Linked DNA regions of Bosea vaviloviae. The protein of the gene in region 2 interacts with the protein of the main gene of each other region in a pairwise test. Links are inferred from orthologs where the notes say so. Each region holds a gene or a part of one and is shown on either strand. Other genes may lie near its edges.

Region 1 (3,274 bases), 5.3 Mb from region 2 along the record:
GCAGCACGACCTCGATCTCCCGGCCCTGCGCCCGGACCTGAAGGCGCTGCGAAAAGCCCTCCCGCAGCACTTCCAGCAATGTCAGCGTCTCGCCAGCGCAGCCGACGCCGATGATGGGGTGGCCCTTCGCCACAGCGGCGGCCGACGCCTTGTCGGCAAATGCGCCGTCGCGATTGATCACGACCGGCGCGCCAGCGGGCAGCAGGTCCCAGAGCCGCAGCTTGGCGTCGAGATAGTCCTCCACGGTCGGGTGATAGTCGAGATGGTCGCGGCCGAGATTGAGATAGGCGCCGGCAGCAAGCCGCACCCCGTCGAGCCGGCGCTGGTCGAGCCCATGCGAGGAGGCTTCCATCGCCAGATGCGTGATGCCCTCGCCGGCGAGCTTGTCGAGCGAGGCATGTAGCGACAGCGGATCGGGCGTCGTCAGCGAGCCGTATTTCGAGCCCTTGGAGGTGACGATGCCGACCGTGCCGAGGCTAGCCGCCTCATGGCCGAGCACCTGGAAGATCTGGCGGGTGAAGTCGGCGACCGAGGATTTGCCGCTCGTGCCCGTCACCGCGACGATGGTTGCGGGCTGGCGCGGATGGACGACCGCAGCCGCCAGCGACAAGGCCAGGCGCGGATCGCCGACCTGTGCGAAGACGATCGCGCCGTCGAGATCCTGCGGCCTGGGCTGGCCCGAGACGATGGCGGTCGCACCGCGCGCGACCGCGTCCGCGATGAAGCGCGCACCGTCAGCCTTGGCCCCGGCGAGTGCCACGAAGACCGCGCCGGGCGCGGCCTTGCGGCTGTCGAAGACGACACCCGTTACGCTGCGATCCGCGTCGGCCGGAAAGGCTCCGGGAAAGAGTTGGCCGAGGCTCCAGTTTCGCGCATTCATCGCTCGGCCAAAGCCCTGCCTGCCCACAACAACAATCGCCCTGCCATGCTATCAGCGACTGCCCCAGGCGCCGAGCTTCGCCATCAGCGGGAACGGTGCGATCGGAGGCTCGAAGCGCGGCGCGAGGCCGAGGATCGGCGCAGCGCGCTCGATGACCCTGCCGGTGGTGACGCCGGCGTTCCATGCAGCCGTCGAGTAGCCGCCGCTTTCGGCATAGCCCTTGGGCTCGTCATAGATCGCAAGGAACAGGTATTTCGGTTTGTCGGAGGGAGCGATCGCCGTAAAGGTGGTGAAGTTGCGGTTCTTGGCATAGCGCCCGTTGATGACCTTCTCGGCCGTTCCGGTCTTGCCGCCGACGAAGTAGCCGGCGACGTCGGCCTTGCGGGCCGAGCCTCTCTCGCCGTTGAGCCGCATGATGAAGCGCATCGCTTCCGAGGTCTCCGGCTTGATCACGCGCACGCCGGTCTTCCTTGCGTCCTCTTCGGAACGCTTCAGGAAAGTCGGAGTGATGAAGGTGCCGCCATTGACCAGCGCGCCCACCGCCGCCATCGCCTGGAGCGGCGCGACCGCGAGCCCGTGACCGAAGGCGATCGTCGCCGTGTTGATCTCGCCCCAGCGGCTCGGAACGATCGGAGCGGCGCTCTCGGGCAGCTCCGTCGTCATCCGGTCGAGCTGCATCATCTTCTTCAGGAAGGCCTTGTGGCCCTCGACGCCGACGGAGAGCGCCATCTTGATCGAACCCATGTTCGAGGAATGCACGAACACCTCCGGCACCGTCAGCGTGCGCCCCGTGCCATGGTATTCCTTGATGACCTGCCGGCCGAAGCGCATCATCCCGCCCGCGGTCGAGTAGCTCGAATTGATGTTGGCCTTGCCTGAATCCAGCGCCATCGCGATGGTCAGCGCCTTGAAGGTCGAGCCCATCTCGTAGACGCCGACATTCATCCGGTTGATCCGGTCCTTCTCGAGCGCATCGACCGGATTGCCCGGGTCGAAATCCGGCAGCGAGACCAGCCCCAGCACCTCGCCGGTGTTGACGTCCAGGATGGCGCCAGCGGCGGCGATCGCCTTGAACCGCTCCATGCCCTTGACCATTTCGTCGCGCAGCAGGTGCTGGACACGCAGATCGACCGAGAGCGTCACCGGCTTCAGGTCGGAGGCCTGCGTCGCGAGCCCCGCCCCGTACAGATCCTGCAGGCCCTGCGTGTCGATGTATTTCTCGATGCCGGCAATGCCGACATTGTCGATGCTGGCGAAGCCCAGCACATGGGCGGCAGCCGGCCCGTTGGGATAGACGCGCTTGTTCTCGGGCACGAAGCCGACGCCTGGAATGCCGAGCCGGTGGACCTCCGCCTGCTGACGCGGCGTGATCTCGCGCTTGACCCAGACGAAGCCCTTCTTGGTGCCGAGCTTCTCGCGCAGCTCCTTGGCGTCGAGATCGGGCAGGACGGCGGTCAGGAGCTCCGTCGCTTCGTCCTTGTCGAGGATATTTCGCGGCTCGGCAAAGACCGAAACCGTCCTGATATCGGTCGCCAGCACAACGCCATTGCGGTCGAGGATATCGGGCCGCGCGGCGGAGATCGCATTCGCGGTGGCCCGGCGCAGGCCGACCTGCTCGCCGGGCAGCGTCGCCAGCATGACGAGCCGGCCGGTGATGGCGAGGAACAGCGCGGAGAAGGCGAGGATCACCAGGCCGACGCGCGGCTGGCTCTTCTCGCCGCTCATGCGGAAGACGTCGCGCAGGAAGCTGAAGAGCCGGCGCGCCGGCGGCGGCGCTTCGGCGCCAGGCTCGGAGGTCGTCTCAACGCTCATGGCCTGCCTCCGGGAGTGGTTGCGCTCGCCTTGCGATCCCTGGGGGTCTCGGTCGGCAGGCCGAGCCCGAGATCCTCAAGCTTGCGGCCGATGGCGTCGACCTTGGGGCCGCGATTGGGAATATCGGAGGCACGCACGACCTGCGTTACCGAGAAAGGCTGCAGATCGAGATGGCGGTCGGCCAGCGTCTGCAAGCGGTCGGGCCGGGTGAGGAACTGCCATTCGGCCTTGAGCACGGCGATGGCATCGCGCTCGCGCTGCGCCTTGCTCTTGATCTTCTGCAATTGCTCGGCCTCCAGAGTGGTGCCGTATTTGATCGTGTAGGCATAGAGCGCCGAGGAGACGAGCGCGCCGATGGCGACGACATGGAGCAGCTTGATCACGCTCAGGGCCTCCGGCGCGGCTGTGGGTCGGGCACTTCGGCAAGCGCCACCAGATCGGGCTCGGCGGCACGCGCGACAGTGGTCAGCCGCTCCGCCGCGCGCAGCTTGGCCGAGCGTGCCCGCGGGTTGAGCCGCATCTCGGCATCCGTCGGTGCGACCGCCCCCTTCGAGACGAGTCTGAAGGTCGGCTCGGCGATGG
Region 2 (3,121 bases):
TCAACGACGTTGCTGGCAGGCTGGCAGTGTCTTTCGCATAGAGCATCGGGACACGGGCCGGGGCCCGTCAGTTCGTGCGCTCCGCCGCGAAGCGCGCCGCCGCGCGCAAGGTGTCCGCCTCCGGCCCGAAGCCGGCCAGCACCGCGATGGCGTCGGCGCTCAGGCGGTCGCGCTCGCGCTTCGCCGCGTCCAGCCCCAACACAGAAACCAGCGTCGCCTTGCCCTTGTCCTGGTCCTTCGCCGTCGCCTTGCCGAGCGCCTCGGGCGTGGCCTCGATGTCGAGGATGTCGTCGGCCACCTGGAAGGCAGCACCCAGCGCCCGGCCGTAACGGATCAGCGCGGTGCGTGCCTCGGGCGCGGCGCCTGCGATCAGCGCGCCGATCTCGACGCTCGCCGCCAGCAGGGCGCCGGTCTTCATCGCCTGCAGGCGGCGGATTTCGGCCTCGGAGAGGCTACGTGGCTGGCCGCCATCGAAGCGCCCCTCCGCCGCAAGGTCGAGCATCTGCCCGCCCGCCATGCCCCCTAACCCCGAGGCGCGCGCCAAGGCCAGAACGAGCGCCGCGCGGACCTCGCCCGAAGGATGCGTCGCCTCATCCGCCATCACATCGAAGGCCAGCGTCAGCAGGCTGTCGCCGGCCAGGATCGCAGTCGCCTCGTCATAGGCCTTGTGCACGGTCGGCCGGCCACGGCGCGTATCGTCGTCATCCATCGCCGGCAGGTCGTCATGGACCAGCGAGTAGCAATGCACGAGTTCGACCGCCGCACCCGCCCGCAGCGCCTGGCCCGCATCGCCACGCAAGAGCCGCGCGGTCTCGACCGTCAGGAAGGGCCGCAGCCGCTTACCCCCGCCGAGCGCACCATGGCGCATGGCCGAGAGCAAGGGCTCCGGCCGGGCGATCTCGCTCTCGCGCGGCGCAGCCGACAGCAGAGCGTCCAACAGGGACTCGATCGCCTGCGCCGTCCGTGCGAGGCTGGAGGCAAGGTCGCCGGTCTCGGCGGTGGGCAGGGCGGAACTCATGCGCGGATCTCGCATTCGCCGTGAGTGCGGGATGCGGGACGGCGGCAACCGGTGTCTCGCATGAAGCCTGCCCTCACCAGATGATGACAGCCCCGATTGCCGGAGCCGGCCGGCACCGTCAAGCCAAGGGACAGCAAACGAAGGGGACGTGAGGGCATGGCGGCAGGACAGCGGACGGCGCGGCGCGGGCTTTTCGCGCGCCTGATTCGCTGGATCGGCCGGCTCGTCCTCGGCTTGCTGATCGTGCTGGCGCTCGGCCTCCTGCTCTATCGCTTCATCCCGGCGCCATCGACCCTGATGATTGCGCGCTGGCTGAGCTTGCAGCCGGTCGAACGGCAATGGGTGCCTCTCGACCAGATTTCGTCGGCCCTGATCCGCTCCGTGATCGCCGCCGAGGACCAGCGCTTCTGCGCCCATTCCGGCGTCGACTGGATCGAGCTCAACACGGTGCTCGACGATGAGGACGGGCCCAGCCGAGGCGCCTCGACCCTGACCATGCAGACCGCCAAGAACCTCTTCCTCTGGCACGGTCGCTCCTACATCCGCAAGGCGCTGGAAATCCCGCTGGCGCTGGCGATAGACCTCGCCTGGCCGAAGCAGCGCATCATCGAGGTCTATCTCAACATCGCCGAATGGGGCGATGGGCTGTTCGGCGCAGAGGCTGCGGCCCAGCGCTATTTCAAGAAATCGGCAGCAGGGCTGACCGGGCCGGAGGCCTCCAGGCTCGCCGCCGCCTTGCCGAATCCAAGTGCGCGCGACCCGGGCCGGCCAAGCCGCAGCCTGCAGGCAGGCGCGGTGCGCGTGCAGCGACGTCTCGGACAATTGGGCGCGCTCGGCAACTGCGCGGTGCCCGAGGGCGAGGAGGACATGGACTGATCCGGAGGCTATGGACTCGATTCACAGGCTGGCTTGCGACTTTTTCGCATCCCGCTCTAGCCAGCGCGCGCCGCAGCGTGTATGGGCAACGCCTCACGAGATTGATCCGTCGTCGTGACGGCAGCGCGGCCTTGAGCCAAGCGCTTCCGGACGGCGGCACGATGGAGATTACTATGGCCGTTCCGAAGAGAAAGACGTCGCCGTCAAAGCGTGGCATGCGCCGCTCGGCCGACGCGCTGAAGCAGCCCACCTATATCGAAGACAAGAACTCCGGCGAACTGCGCCGCCCGCACCATGTCGATCTGAAGAGCGGCATGTATCGCGGCCGCCAGGTCCTGAAGGTCAAGGCCGAGGCCTGATCGCCTCAATGCCCAGCGTCAGGCCTTGTGCCCGACGCTAACGAAACAAGCCGGCCGCGAGGCCGGCTTTTTCTTTGGAAGCCGAACGCAGTCGTCAGAGACGCACAGGCCTGCGATCCCTGAAAATCGCGGTCGCCTTGAAGGCTTGGGCCGCCTCATAGACGCGCGCCGCCTCGCGCGGCGTCTCCCGCCCGGACCGGGCGAAGGGGCCGATCTCGGCCCGGCAAGCTGCCAGCTGCAGCAGCACCATGGCGAGATCGGATGCCGAATCGGCTGCGAACGGGGCGCGACTGCGGCTCTGATCGTTGGAATCCGTCATGTCCCGCTCCGAAACATTGGGCCAGTCTAGGAGCTGAATTTGCAAAGTTATAGCCAAACTTAACGGCGCGTTAAGGCTGAAAGCCGCATCGTTTCGAAACATTTCCCGATCCGCCCGGGCCAGGACGAGACGGCATCGATCCGCATCGTTCGCGCAGCCCCATTGAGGCCCCGTCCGATGCCTGCGCCGTCGATCCTCAGCCCCCGCGACGACTGCCACATCGATCCGCGCAGCCTGCTCTCCTCGATCGGTGAGGTCGTCTACGCCTGGGACATCGTCCATGACGCCCTGAGCTGGGGGCCCAATGCGCATGAAGTCCTCGCCGGCGTCTCCGACGCGGTCATGAGTCGCGGCCTCTCCTTCGCCGGTCTGGTCGAGCCCGGAAGCGGGCGTAGCCGCTACGATGCGATCTTCTCCGCCAGCGGCCAGGACCAGGGCGAGGGCGTGGTCTACCGCACGCGCTACGCCGCCGACCTCGCCGGCCGCAAGATGTGGATCGAGGACGCCGGCCGCTGGTTCGCCGGAGTCGATGGCCGCCCCGCCAGCGCG

Evidence for each region.
Region 1: the proteins of mtgA (region 2) and BHK69_RS25265 interact in binary tests that used the Escherichia coli proteins (3 or more experiments, as listed by UniProt). The link is inferred for Bosea vaviloviae from one-to-one orthologs.

Annotation. Positions count from the first base shown.
Region 1 is NZ_CP017147.1:5,479,847-5,483,120, forward strand. The notes cover bases 313-3,274. They hold BHK69_RS25265 (peptidoglycan D,D-transpeptidase FtsI family protein), read right to left. Parts: upstream 2,693-3,274; coding sequence 932-2,692; downstream 313-931. Other genes in these bases: BHK69_RS25260 (UDP-N-acetylmuramoyl-L-alanyl-D-glutamate--2,6-diaminopimelate ligase), read right to left, coding at 313-880; ftsL (cell division protein FtsL), read right to left, coding at 2,689-3,075; rsmH (16S rRNA (cytosine(1402)-N(4))-methyltransferase RsmH), read right to left, coding at 3,078-3,274. Also shown: more of BHK69_RS25260, read right to left, coding at 1-312. UniProt on the Escherichia coli protein: Essential cell division protein that catalyzes cross-linking of the peptidoglycan cell wall at the division septum. Required for localization of FtsN.
Region 2 is NZ_CP017147.1:167,527-170,647, forward strand. The notes cover bases 226-3,034. They hold mtgA (monofunctional biosynthetic peptidoglycan transglycosylase), read left to right. Parts: upstream 226-1,174; coding sequence 1,175-1,894; downstream 1,895-3,034. Other genes in these bases: BHK69_RS00770 (polyprenyl synthetase family protein), read right to left, coding at 226-1,018; rpmF (50S ribosomal protein L32), read left to right, coding at 2,068-2,253; BHK69_RS00785 (hypothetical protein), read right to left, coding at 2,348-2,572; BHK69_RS00790 (bifunctional diguanylate cyclase/phosphodiesterase), read left to right, coding at 2,750-3,034. In the rest of the region: more of BHK69_RS00770, read right to left, coding at 68-225; more of BHK69_RS00790, read left to right, coding at 3,035-3,121. UniProt on the Escherichia coli protein: Peptidoglycan polymerase that catalyzes glycan chain elongation from lipid-linked precursors. May play a role in peptidoglycan assembly during cell division in collaboration with other cell division proteins.